DNA from 4 places in the Xenorhabdus sp. PB62.4 genome. Region 4 is predicted to be linked to each of the others. Evidence: predicted binding sites of a transcription regulator. Region 4 holds the regulator's gene; each other region holds the start of a gene.
What was found. The regulator Fur, encoded in region 4, represses iron uptake genes when iron is present. The targets are predictions, from matches to a motif close to ATAATAATGAGAACNACTATCAA.
Positions count from the first base shown of each region.

Region 1: exbB (tonB-system energizer ExbB) is a predicted target of Fur. The motif match lies at 2,223-2,245, and genes of this name have one in related genera.
Region 2: ftnA (non-heme ferritin) is a predicted target of Fur. The motif match lies at 927-949, and genes of this name have one in related genera.
Region 3: sodA (superoxide dismutase [Mn]) is a predicted target of Fur. The motif match lies at 1,737-1,759, and genes of this name have one in related genera.

Region 1 is NZ_NKHR01000001.1:270,039-273,257, reverse strand. Features, by position in the region: gene exbD (TonB system transport protein ExbD) at 600-1,025, opposite strand; gene exbB (tonB-system energizer ExbB) at 1,032-2,057, opposite strand; gene metC (cystathionine beta-lyase) at 2,477-3,219, shown strand, end outside.
Region 2 is NZ_NKHR01000013.1:44,144-47,362, forward strand. Features, by position in the region: gene pip (prolyl aminopeptidase) at 1-546, shown strand, start outside; gene Xenpb_RS11995 (DNA polymerase III subunit theta) at 594-824, opposite strand; gene ftnA (non-heme ferritin) at 1,153-1,659, shown strand; gene yobA (CopC domain-containing protein YobA) at 1,888-2,274, shown strand; gene Xenpb_RS12010 (CopD family protein) at 2,274-3,219, shown strand, end outside.
Region 3 is NZ_NKHR01000009.1:151,021-154,239, forward strand. Features, by position in the region: gene yiiM (6-hydroxyaminopurine reductase) at 1-399, opposite strand, end outside; gene Xenpb_RS10400 (Exc2 family lipoprotein) at 503-916, opposite strand; gene sodA (superoxide dismutase [Mn]) at 1,039-1,665, opposite strand; gene acs (acetate--CoA ligase) at 2,037-3,219, shown strand, end outside.
Region 4 is NZ_NKHR01000002.1:272,116-275,334, reverse strand. Features, by position in the region: gene Xenpb_RS02985 (beta-N-acetylhexosaminidase) at 1-1,427, shown strand, start outside; gene fur (ferric iron uptake transcriptional regulator) at 1,551-2,000, opposite strand; gene fldA (flavodoxin FldA) at 2,176-2,709, opposite strand; gene ybfE (LexA regulated protein) at 2,884-3,174, opposite strand.

The DNA of each region.
Region 1 (3,219 bases), on a different contig from region 4:
TGTGCAATTAAATTATCCTTAATGTGAAAGGACAATATTTTCATCTAATAATATATTTTTTATCCATTGTTTTATTTTGTTGATTTTTATTATTTGAGCATATTGACAAAACCAAAACTCAATTTATTTATCTTTTAAAAAATCCAAATTTACAGTTATTTCATCCATTATTAATATTTATTATTGATATATTACATAATGTGCTTTTTATCTTTTACACCCCCTATTCAGAAGATATTGTCACAATAAAACAAAATAGCAGAACAATAACTTTAACCAGCGTAAACATAAAAATGTGAATATCGGGCAATGAAGTAAAAACAATATTTATTGACTATTTTTAATACACAGAACTTCATTCAACTGAATGAAAACAAATAAAAAGTATAATGCCGATATAAAGGGTGTTATGGCTGATTTATAACCTATTTTAATCGGTTCTTACTCTTCATATTTCAAATTGCATTGAAGGTAACAAGGGGATTTATTTTGGGTATATCATCAACAGGAGAGACGACAGAAAGCTGAACTGCCCAATTAGCTATTTGGGCAGTTCATGTTTATCACGCTAAATCATCATTGGATCGCATGAATGAGGTTTATTGAGCAGCAACAGATTCCATTCCCACCAGCCCAACTTTGAGGTAGCCCGCCTTGCGCAGGGAATCCATCACACTCATCAATGTTTCATAATCCACAGATTTATCTGCCTGAAAGAAAATCGTGGTTTCTTTGTTGGATTGCGTAGTTTGATCCAATACCGAGGATAAGTTATCGTGATCAACCTGTTGCTCACCCACATAGAGCTGATGATCCGCTTTCACAGTCAAGAATACCGGTTTTTCTGGTCGGGGTTGTGGTTTAGCGGATGAAGCCGGCAAATTGACTTTGATATCTACCGTTGCCAGTGGCGCAGCTACCATGAAAATAATCAGCAGCACCAGCATCACGTCAATAAATGGCGTGACGTTAATTTCATGCAGTTCACCGCTATCGTCCAAATCTTCATTAAGACGTATTGCCATAGTTTATTACCTTGCTTCTGCTTTTTCTGCTTTGCTTTCAGCCAGATCAAGATCGCGGCCCAACAACAGGACTGCCTGAGCCGCCGTATCTCCCACTTGCCCACGGTATGAGGAAATAACACGGGCAAAAACGTTATAAATGACTACCGCAGGGATCGCCGCCACCAGACCTAAAGCTGTCGCCAGCAATGCTTCCGCAATACCCGGTGCAACAACCGCCAGGTTAGTGGTTTGTGAATGGGCAATCCCGATAAAGCTGTTCATGATCCCCCAAACAGTTCCGAACAACCCGACAAACGGCGAAATTGCGCCAATGGTCGCCAGATAGCCGTTACCACGCCCCATATGGCGACTGATTGCTGCAACGGCACGTTCCATACGGAATGCAGTTCGCTCTTTGGTTCCGGCCTTGTCAGCGCTTTCAGCAGACAGGGCACGCTCTGACTGTGCTTCGCTCAATAACAAACGGCTGATACTTTGCTTGCCAAAATCCGCTGCAATTTTCGCCGCCGCATCCAGATTGACGACGTCAGCCAAAGCCTGCTGTTCTTTGCGTAAACGACGGCGCGCCATTAATAGTTCCGTACCCTTGGAGAAAAACAGTGCCCATGTGATGATGGAGGCGATAACCAACCCCACCATGACCGTTTTTACGACCACATCCGCATTATTATACATGCCCCAAACAGACAGATCGGTTGCGAACCCACCGGATTGGCTGGCCGATTCTTCTGTAACTGGTTCAACAACAGCGTCGGTAGCCACAGTTTCGGTGACTCCAGTTTCTGCTGTATTCGGGGCTGTGGATTTCGTTTCTGTGGCTGATGGTGTTTCTGTGGTTGATGGTGTTTCTGTGGCTGATAATGCTTCAGTTTTCGGTTCAGTCACCTGTGGCACTGCGGAAGATGCTGGTGTTGCCGGAGCGGCTACCTGAGCAGCAGCCTGATTTTCTGGCGCGGCTGGCACTGTATCAGCCCATGCTGAGCTTGTTAATCCGAGTGCCAATAGAATAGAAGCTGTCAAATTACGCATCAGTTAGCCTTACTCTCTTTTTTATAGATTCTGTTACTTAGCAGTGAATCACGTTTACTCATCTTGCTAATCCTAATATGACCGGGGTCATGTTTTTTACTTTCTCACCTCAATAAACTCAAGAGGGAAAAAGTCCGCCGCAAATGATATCAGACATTGTACGATTTGATAGTAATTATCATTACTATTTAATAAAAAATTGCTAAAAAACGGTACACTTTTGTCCATTCCTCCTTATAACCTCTCAACAGATCACCTTGAATTTTCGTCAAGTTGCCTGAATCTCTTTGGCAAATCGATACCAAATCTTTTAACTTTCTAATCATTATTTGCACAGTTCTGTTTGAGCCGTTCTGTTTAGGCATGGGAAAGTAGGCCAAAAAAGCAGGCCAAAAATTAACTTGGGGGGGATGAGATCCATGACAGAAAAAAAACTAGAAACTTTATTGGTCAATGTAGGAAGGGAAAAAAAATATACGCAAGGTGCCGTTAATCCTCTTATTCAGCGTACATCATCTGTCATTTTCGATACTGTTGAACACATGCAACATGCTTTGAAGCACCACACTAAAGGCGAATTAATCTACGGACGCCGTGGCACGATGACGCATTTTGCCTTTCGGGATGCAATGTCTGAACTGGAAGGCGGTGCAGGCTGTGCTCTCTACCCTTCCGGTACGGCCGCTGTCACTAATTCGATTCTGGCTTTTGTAAAAACCGGCGATCATGTCCTGATGACGGGAAATGCTTATGAACCATCACAAGCTTTTTGCGATAAGGTTCTGAAGAAAATGGGTATCACTACTGATTATTTTGATCCGATGATTGGCAAGGACATTGCTTCTCTGATTAAGCCCAATACCACGGTGCTCTTTCTTGAGTCTCCCGGCTCTCTGACGATGGAAGTACAGGATGTCCCCGCTATCGTGCGTGCCGCCCGCAAGGTTAATCCTGAAATTGTGATTATTATCGACAATACATGGTCGGCCGGCATTCTGTTTAAGGCTCTGGAGTTTGGTGTCGATATTTCCGTTCAATCCGCCACAAAATATATCATCGGCCATTCCGATGGCATGCTAGGAACCGCAGTCGCCAATGCACGATGTTGGGAACAGCTCAGAGAGCGATCTTACCTACTGGGTCAGATTGCCGATCCCGATAC
Region 2 (3,219 bases), on a different contig from region 4:
GGAATTTTCCTGCTTCGTCCCCAAGAATTGAGTTGGTATTATCAGGAAGGTGCTTCTCGTTTTTTCCCTGAAAAATGGGAACGTATGTTATCTATCTTATCGGAAAAAGAGCGTGACGATGTGATTGCAGCTTATCACAAACGGTTGACGAGCGCTGATCTGCAAGTGCAGTTGGAAGCGGCGCGTTTATGGAGCCTTTGGGAAGGAGAAACGGTGACGTTGCTGCCTTCTGAGCATTCAGATTCATTTGCGGAAGATGAATTTGCTTTAGCATTTGCACGCATTGAAAATCATTACTTCATCAATAACGGCTTTATGGATGAAACCCAACAGTTATTGGATCATATTGATACGATCAGACATATTCCGGCCGTCATTATACATGGACGCTATGATATGGCATGTCAGATCCAGAACGCATGGGATCTGGCTAAAGCATGGCCAGAAGCGGAATTGTGTATTGTGGAAGGTGCTGGTCATTCTTTTGATGAACCCGGCATTTTGCACCAATTAATCAAGGCAACTGATAGTTTTGTCGGAAAATAGCCGAGATAACCACCCATTCAGCGGTGGTTACCTTTTTTGCCGTCTCTTTAACGGCTTTTGGGTTCATAAGGCAAACGCGACAGAAACCTTGATTGCTGGCGGTAGTGATGCAAACGCTGCTGGAAATATTCTCGCAGATGGGATGGCTGTGATTGCTCGACAGTATCGGGAATGACAGGCATGTTATAGCGCTCTTTAAAAGCAACACCGGATGCTGCTAAATCAACATTGACTTTATCCATCTCGTCTTTAGATAATCTGGCTAAGTTACGCTCCATTATGGCCTCTCTGAAAATTTATCTCTTAGGAAGAAAATTAATCGACTCTTTTGGGTTTATCAAGTGGTTTAAAGGGCTTAAAAAAACATCAAATAAATATAAATAATACCAATTCTCATTTCTATTAAAGTTTTTATTTTAAGGGAAATAATTAAATTAAATAAAATTGATTCTTGTTTCCTTATATTTAATGAGATTTATTCTTATTATTTATATGGTATAAAATTTTAATTATCAATGAGTTATATATTTTTATTTTATTTTTGTTTTATGTGTTTTTAATTGGCATAATACGCCCAATTTAATAAATCATTAGGAGGATTGGCTGATGTTAAAACAAGAAATGATCAAGAAATTAAATGAGCAGTTAAATCTGGAATTTTATTCTGCGAATTTATATCTGCAAATGAGTGCATGGTGCAGTGACAAAGGATATGAAGGTGCAGCAGCATTTCTGAAAGCGCATTCACAAGAAGAAATGCAGCATATGCAGCGTTTGTTTGATTATTTGGGTGACACTGGTTCAATGCCTGTGCTAGGTGCTATTCAGGCTCCTCCGGTTGAGTTTGATTCTATCTCTGATGTCTTCAATCAGACTTATGAGCATGAAAAATTAATTACAGAAGAAATCAACAAACTTGCTCATGTTGCGATGATGACACAGGATTATTCTACTTTTAACTTCTTGCAGTGGTATGTTGCTGAACAGCATGAAGAAGAAAAATTGTTCAAATCCATTCTGGATAAACTGGATATGGTGGGTGAAAGTGGTAAGTCACTGTTCTTGCTGGATAAAGATCTGAAAGGTCTGTCTATGGCACCAAACCACGCTTAAGAGAGTCCCAAATAAATTCGCCTGAACCGCTTTTTTCACCGTAGTTCCCGCTTGTTCGTTTATTTTTGAGGCAGGAATTACGGTTTTTTTCGTTTTTACCCTCATTTTTGCGTAGTGCTTCACAGGTCAGGACATTGCCCTTCGAATATCGCAGATTAAACTGATCTTTTGATATAGAATTCCCGTCTTAGTATGAAAAATTCACCTGTATATTAAAGGGTTATCTATATGTCTACTTTTAGCATCCGTTCATCTTGGGCTAAATTATCTGCTCTTGTTGTTCTTTTTGTCGGCATGTCTTGCCAACAGGCTTTAGCTCATGCGCATTTGAAAGATCAGATCCCGGCAGAAAACACGACTGTTGAAGCTGCTCCGCAGACCATTACTTTGAGTTTTTCAGAGCGTATTGAACTTGGATTCAGTAAAGTAAAATTGACTGGCCCGGAAAAAACAGCGATCAAAACCGGTAAGTTGGAACTTGATCCAGAAACTAAAACCAAACTTATCCTGCCAGTTGAAGGGAAGCTCGCTGCGGGAGAATATAGTGTCGACTGGAGTGTACTTTCCGTCGATGGTCATAAAACAAAAGGCGCTTATCGCTTTACCGTAAGATAATGATCTCTCTAGAGGCACTATACGTATTCTGCCGTTTTTCTCATTTTGTCGTCGTCATGCTGATGTTTGGTTTGAGTTTATTCACAGTGATGCTGACTTCTGGTCATTTTTCGAGGCTGATGGGAGAACGGTTAAGGGTTGGAATTCTAATCAGCACAGTGCTGGCTTTAATAACCTCCTTAGTCTGGTTTGTTGCTCAGGCAGGGTTAATGGGGGATGGCTGGCAAGATATCTATGTCCCGGATATTTGGCTGGCTGTATTAGGAACCTCTTTTGGGCAAGTGTGGCAATGGCAGTTATTGGTTGCAATATTTGCTGTTGGTGGGTTATTCCTTTCCAATACCAAGGTCAGAAACCTTCTATTGCTCAGTTGTGCGGTTATCTTATTATCCAGTCACGCTTTCATTGGTCACGCTGCTATGTATGAAGGAAACATAGGGTTATTACTGCAAGCCAATCAGGTTGTTCATTTGCTGAGTGTGGGTTATTGGTTTGGGGGATTATGGCCATTCTTGCTGTGCCTGCAATTTTTGCGTTTGAAGAAAGCACCGGAAGCAAATTTATATCGTGATAGTACATACCTAATTAATAATACACACGGAATTAATAGTGCATACGGAATTAATGGCACACATGCAGGGGGTATAGACAGTAGTAAAAATATTGCTGCTGGTTTATATGCAGAAAGTATGGCGGCAATGAGAAAGTTTTCCCTCTATGGGCATTTTGCCGTTTTTCTGGTGATTGTAACGGGAATTGTGAGTAGTGTGATTTTAATTCCGGGTTGGCCTGTTTTTAATCGCGCTATTTCTGAATACCAATCTATGTTATGGCTAAAAATTGTTTTGGTCACTGGCATGGTGCTTTTGGCGTTGATTAACCGTTATATTTTAGTTCCCAAATTGAAGCAGAAAGGTTGTTATCAACTGTTGATCATCAATATCT
Region 3 (3,219 bases), on a different contig from region 4:
GGCAGAAAAGTTATTAATTCCAGTAAGATGATTGAGTTTATAACAAGGAGCGCGGGGCTGTGTAACCTGAATCAAAGCTTCTCCCCACTGGAATATATCCCCGATATAGACATTCTCTTCCGTCATGCCTTCCGTAGATAAGTTTTCACCAAACAATGGTGGTGAGAATAATTCCGTTAATTCAGGAAATTGCCTTTTCCAAAAGAGATAATGTTCCATAGGATAATGACAAAGCGCGCGATCAGGCCCGCCATGAAAACGGGTTTCTGCCTGTTCATCACCTTCCAGACCAAGAGAGGTAAGCTGTAAACGGCCATTCACCAGCAGTTTGTTAATTGCGCTGGAACCCCATTTTTCGGAGGATATTATTTTGCCTCTATATACCTGTAGGTAATACATTTCTATTCCTCCCCAATAGACGAGTATAAATATTACCCTGAGCGAATAAACGCGGCAAGCCTCGCTTCAATTCACAATGGAGGGAAAACTTCCCTCCAAGACGTTAATTCCGGCCTTCGTAACCGTCTGTATAAGTGGCAGATATGGCTTCAGACATGGCCTTGAGCCATTTTGGTGAAGCAGTCTCGTTGTAAGCCTTACCTGCAAACCATGATTTTCTCTGAATAGAGTTCAGAAACTCATCACTGCTGAAATAACTTACACGTTTCTGCGCATCTTCCGGCGTCATCCCTGCTTCCCTGTCCTTTTTACCTAGTTGCCAGAACTGTTCAAAATAAGGTACAGAAAGCTGGATGCTATCGTATATTTTAGTATGGAAATTAGGGTCAAAATCGTCGTTAGAAGCATAAATGAAATGCTTGGCGTTGCGTTCAGCACTACTCTTTGGCTGTGAGCATCCGACCATGAGAGAGGATACTATAAGGGTTGTTACTATCATGACAGCGTTCTTTTTCATTATTGCATTGTGCCTTTAATCGTGAAGCAGAAAGAATGCCAAATAATAAATAAAAATTATGAATAATAAAAATGCTGATCACTGTAGTGACCAGCATTATCAAGGGAGGAATTTTTTAGCACTTATTTAATTTTTTCTTCGTAACGTCTTGCAGCCTCATCCCAGTTAACGACATGCCAGAATGCTTTAATGTAGTCGGGACGACGGTTCTGATACTTCAGATAATAAGCGTGCTCCCACACATCCAAACCCACAATCGGGTAACCAGAAGCACCTGCGATCTCTTCACCCATAAGCGGGCTATCCTGATTGGCCGTTGAAACAACCGCCAGTTTGCCTTCTTCTTTCAACACCAACCATGCCCAGCCGGAACCAAAACGCGTGGCTGCCGCTTGTTCAAATTTTTCTTTGAAGCTGTCGATACTTCCAAAATCGCGCTCAATAGCCGCTTTCAAAACACCAGACAATTCAGTACCCAGTTTTAAGCCTTTCCAGAACAAGCTGTGGTTTGAGTGCCCACCTGCATTATTGCGAACAAAAGTACGCTTATCAGCAGGCACTTTATCAAGATGCTGGACTAGGTCGTCAATATCCAGCCCGCTTAATTCAGGGAAGGCCTCCAGAGCTGTATTCGTGTTAGTGACATAAGTCTGATGGTGCTTGGTATGATGAATTTCCATCGTTTGTTTATCGAAATGAGGCTCTAGAGCATCATAAGAGTAAGGCAAAGAAGGCAGTGAATAGCTCATGTCATATCTCCAGTTGTTTAGAATATATAAAACTCACACTTGTAGACAGGATGATTATTATAGTGAATTGAATGATAATGAAAATGATTATCAATTCCATGTGTTCACTATGGTTTTCTTCTATAGGCTCGCGTTTCATACCAGAATTAAACTGAAAATCTAAACAAAATCGACTTTATGAAATTTTTAACCACAGATATAACTGACAACCTTACTTAACTTCACCCAATGACACTGCACTAAATGATCATTCCATGAAATTCATTCTCTTTATTGCGTGATCTTCCGCGCAAAAAAGAAACAAAAATTCCCCTTGCACTTTAGTTAACGTTGTTTTGACATAGTATTAACAATTGCAAGGAGATAAAAATATGACTCAAATAATCAAGCATCTTATTCCTGCTGATATGGCAGATACGGCCCTGATAAGCAAACAACAATATCAACAAGACTACCAATGGTCGCTACAAGACCCTGAAGGGTTTTGGGGTGAAAAAGGTAAAATAGTGGATTGGATAAGGCCCTACACTAAGGTCAAAAACACGTCTTTCGACCCAGGGCATATCAATATCCGCTGGTTTGAAGATGGAACACTGAATTTAAGTGCCAACTGTCTCGATCGCCATCTGGAAGAGCGTGGCGATCAAACCGCCATTATATGGGAAGGAGATAATCCAGCAGAATCCCGACACGTTACGTACCGCGAGTTACATTATGATGTCTGCCAGTTTGCCAATGTTTTGAAAAAACTGGGTGTCAAAAAAGGTGATGTTGTTGCTATCTATATGCCTATGGTGCCAGAAGCTGCTGTTGCAATGCTGGCTTGTGCCCGTATAGGAGCAATCCACTCTGTGATTTTTGGTGGCTTTTCTCCGGATGCAATTTCAGGCAGAGTTATCGATTCTAATGCCAAGCTTGTTGTTACCGCAGATGAAGGTTTGAGGGCCGGCCGTACGATTCCATTGAAGAAAAATGTCGATGAGGCGCTGAGCAATCCTGCTGTGACGAGTGTCACTAATGTGGTTGTCTTCAGACGCACAGGAAATACCAGCAACTGGCATGACGGCCGTGATTTATGGTGGCATGAGCTTATCGAAAATATCAGCTCAGATTGCCCTGTTGAAGAGATGAATGCTGAAGATCCGTTATTCATCCTTTATACCTCTGGTTCAACCGGTAAACCCAAAGGCGTTTTGCATACGACCGGGGGTTATCTGGTCTATGCTTCCCTGACGTTCAAATATACGTTTGATTATCGTCCCGGTGAGATTTATTGGTGCACAGCCGATGTAGGCTGGGTCACAGGGCATAGCTATTTGCTCTATGGCCCATTGTCCTGCGGTGCCACGACCTTAATGTTTGAAGGCGTTCCCAACTATCCCGATGTTAATCGCCTCTGTCAGATCGTTGATAAGCACCAGGTTAATATTATTTATACTGCACCAACCGCCATTAGAGCATTGATGGCTGAAGGCGATAAAGCTATAGAAGGAACCAAACGCACGTCGTTACGTATCATGGGTTCTGTCGGTGAGCCAATTAACCCGGAAGCCT
Region 4 (3,219 bases):
CGAATAACAACAACATGGGTAGCGGCTATTTCAGCCGTCAGGATTATCTTGATATTCTGAATTATGCCAAAGCTCGCCAGATAGAAGTCATACCCGAAATTGATATTCCCGCTCATGCCCGTGCTGCTGTTGTATCGATGGAAGCACGTTATAAGAAACTCATGGCACAAGGCAAAGAGCAGGAGGCCAATGAATATCGCTTACTTGATCCGACCGATACCTCAAATACAACATCCGTACAGTTCTATGATCGCCGGAGTTACCTGAATCCATGTATGGATTCTTCCAAACGATTTATCGATAAAGTGATTAGCGAAATTGTCACCATGCACAAAGAAGCCGGGCAACCGTTGAATACATGGCATTTTGGCGGGGATGAGGCAAAAAATATTCGTTTGGGTGACGGATATCAGGATGAAGGCGGACCAATTGTGCCGGGCAAGGGGATTATCAACAAAAAAATCGAAGATAAGCCGTGGGCTAAGTCTCAGGTTTGTCAGAAGATGATCGCGCAGGGTGTAATCAAAGATGTTGATGAGCTTGCCAGTTATTTTGCTATTGAAGTAAGTAAAATCGTCAACTCTCACGGCATTGACACAATGCAGGCATGGCAGGATGGTCTGAAACACGCCAAGTCAGCAAAAGACTTTGCCACTAAACATGTTGCGGTCAATTTCTGGGATATCCTTTATTGGGGAGGTTATGACACCGTAAATGGTTGGGCGAATAAAGATTATCGAGTTATCGTTTCCAGCCCTGATTATGTCTACATTGATATGCCGTATGAAGTGCATCCGAAAGAGCGGGGCTACTATTGGGCGACCCGGTTTAATGACGAGGCGAAAATCTTCAGCTTTGCCCCAAATAACATGCCACAAAATGCGGAAACCTCGGTAGATCGCGATGGCAACCGTTTTAATACTGATAGCAATAAACGTTGGCCGGGCGCTTATGGTATGTCAGGGCTATCATGGAGTGAAACCGTGCGTACCGATGAACAGATGGAATATATGATTTACCCGCGCTTATTACCGCTGGCGGAACGAGCCTGGCATCAGGCGAATTGGGAACTGAATTATCAGCAGGGAAGAGAATATAAAGGTGGAATAACCCATTATGTTGAGACGGATGTGCTCAATCGTGATTGGGAACGTTTTGCCAACCTGATGGGGCAGCGTGAGCTGACTAAACTGGATAAACTCAATATTGCTTATCGCCTGCCGGTTCCGGGAGGAAAAATTGTTGCCGGGGTATTTGAAGCCAATATTGCGTTGCCGGGTGTTGTTATCCAATATTCACTGGATGATGGAAAAACATGGCAGATTTACGATGATAGACAGCGGCCTTACGTCAGCAGTAATGTGAAAATTCGTTCTGTCAGTAGTGATGGAAAACGTTTTAGCCGGATAGACGAAGTTAAATTTTAACGCTTAAATTTAACGTCTAAAGCAATCTGCCGATTAGCTCGCGCTAATCGGCAGTAGTTTATTCAGACTAAGTCAGACACAAGAAGCGAACGACATTCATCACTTCTTTATTGTGCTTGCTTATTATGCTCTTTCATCATGCAGTGAACCCTCTTTGCGGCAATCACCAACAGCACAGTGACCATATAAGTAGAGGCTATGGTTTGAAAGTTTAATGCCATAGCGTTCTGCAATGTCTTTCTGGCGTTCTTCAATCGATTCGTCACTGAATTCAATGACTTTACCACAATCGAGACAAATTAGATGGTCATGGTGGTGTTGCTGAGTGAGTTCAAAAACAGATTTACCGCCTTCAAAATTGTGGCGTGTGACAATGCCGGCATCATCGAACTGGTTCAACACGCGATAGACAGTGGCGAGGCCAATCTCTTCACCGATATCAATCAGTTTTTTGTAGAGATCCTCCGCACTGACATGATGGCATTCTGGGTCCTGTAGCACTTCCAGAATTTTCAAGCGCGGAAGTGTTACTTTAAGTCCAGCATTTTTCAATGCTTTATTGTTGTCGGTCATGCGGATTCAGTCCTGTAACTTGAGTTAAGTGAACTTATGATACTTAGGGGTATCGTGAGGGAATCATGATTCTGTTTCACGTTGTTGATTATAGGCATGGATATTCAAAATGAAAACCATGCCAGACCTGATATCATGACACATTATGCAAGTGTGTGAAAGGAAGCTAATGCCCTTATGCACCCAGAATTTCAGACAGGCTCATTTCAGCCTTAATTTTTTGTACCCAGTCTTCAACGCGCTCATCAGTTAATTCTGGTTGGCGGTCTTCATCAATAGCCAGACCAATGAAGTGGTTATCATCAGCCATACCTTTAGAAGCTTCAAAGTGATACCCTTCGGTTGGCCAGTGACCTACAATAATCGCGCCACGAGGTTCAATAATATCGCGGATGGTGCCCATAGCATCACAGAAATACTCTGCATAATCTTCCTGATCACCGCAACCGAATAGAGCGACCAGTTTCCCTTCGAAGTTAATCTCTTCCAAAGTCGGGAAAAAATCATCCCAGTCGCATTGAGCTTCGCCGTAATACCAGGTTGGGATGCCAAGCAGCAGAATATCGAAGGCTTCAATGTCTTCCTTGCTGCTTTTGGCAATATCGTGGACTTCAGCAACATCAGCACCACCCAATTTTTCTTGGATCATTTTGGCGATGTTCTCTGTGTTGCCTGTATCGCTGCCGAAGAATATACCTATTATTGCCATAAAATGGGTTAACCTCTTGTTTTATTGTGTATCTAAGCGATACACATCACGCTGAAATCAGCAGGAAAAATGTCAGTTTTAATAAAATGAAAAGCGTTATTTTGACCAAACATCCATGACAAGTCTGTCAGATTTGTGTGGTGATGCCGCTTTATTGCTGTTGAATAAAAGCCTTTAATCGGCAAGGTGATTTTTTTCTGTCAGTTGGGCTAACAGCATCTGTTCAATCAGTTCACTACGGCTGATATTACGCTGTTTTGCCAGATGATTTAGTGCATCGACTGCCTCTTCGTTGAGTTTTAATTCCACTCGACGCAGTCCCTTGACTTTATCTCGTCGCAACTGGTTGCGTTTATTAATCCTAAGCTGTTCATCTCTGGACAGTGGGTTTGTTTTAGGTCGCCCTGGCCTGCGTTCATCTGCGAACAAATCCAGTGTGGTGCGATCAGTTTGTTCTTTTGCCATAAATTCAATAGATAAAGGGCGTGTACCAATAATATAGCGGGCAAT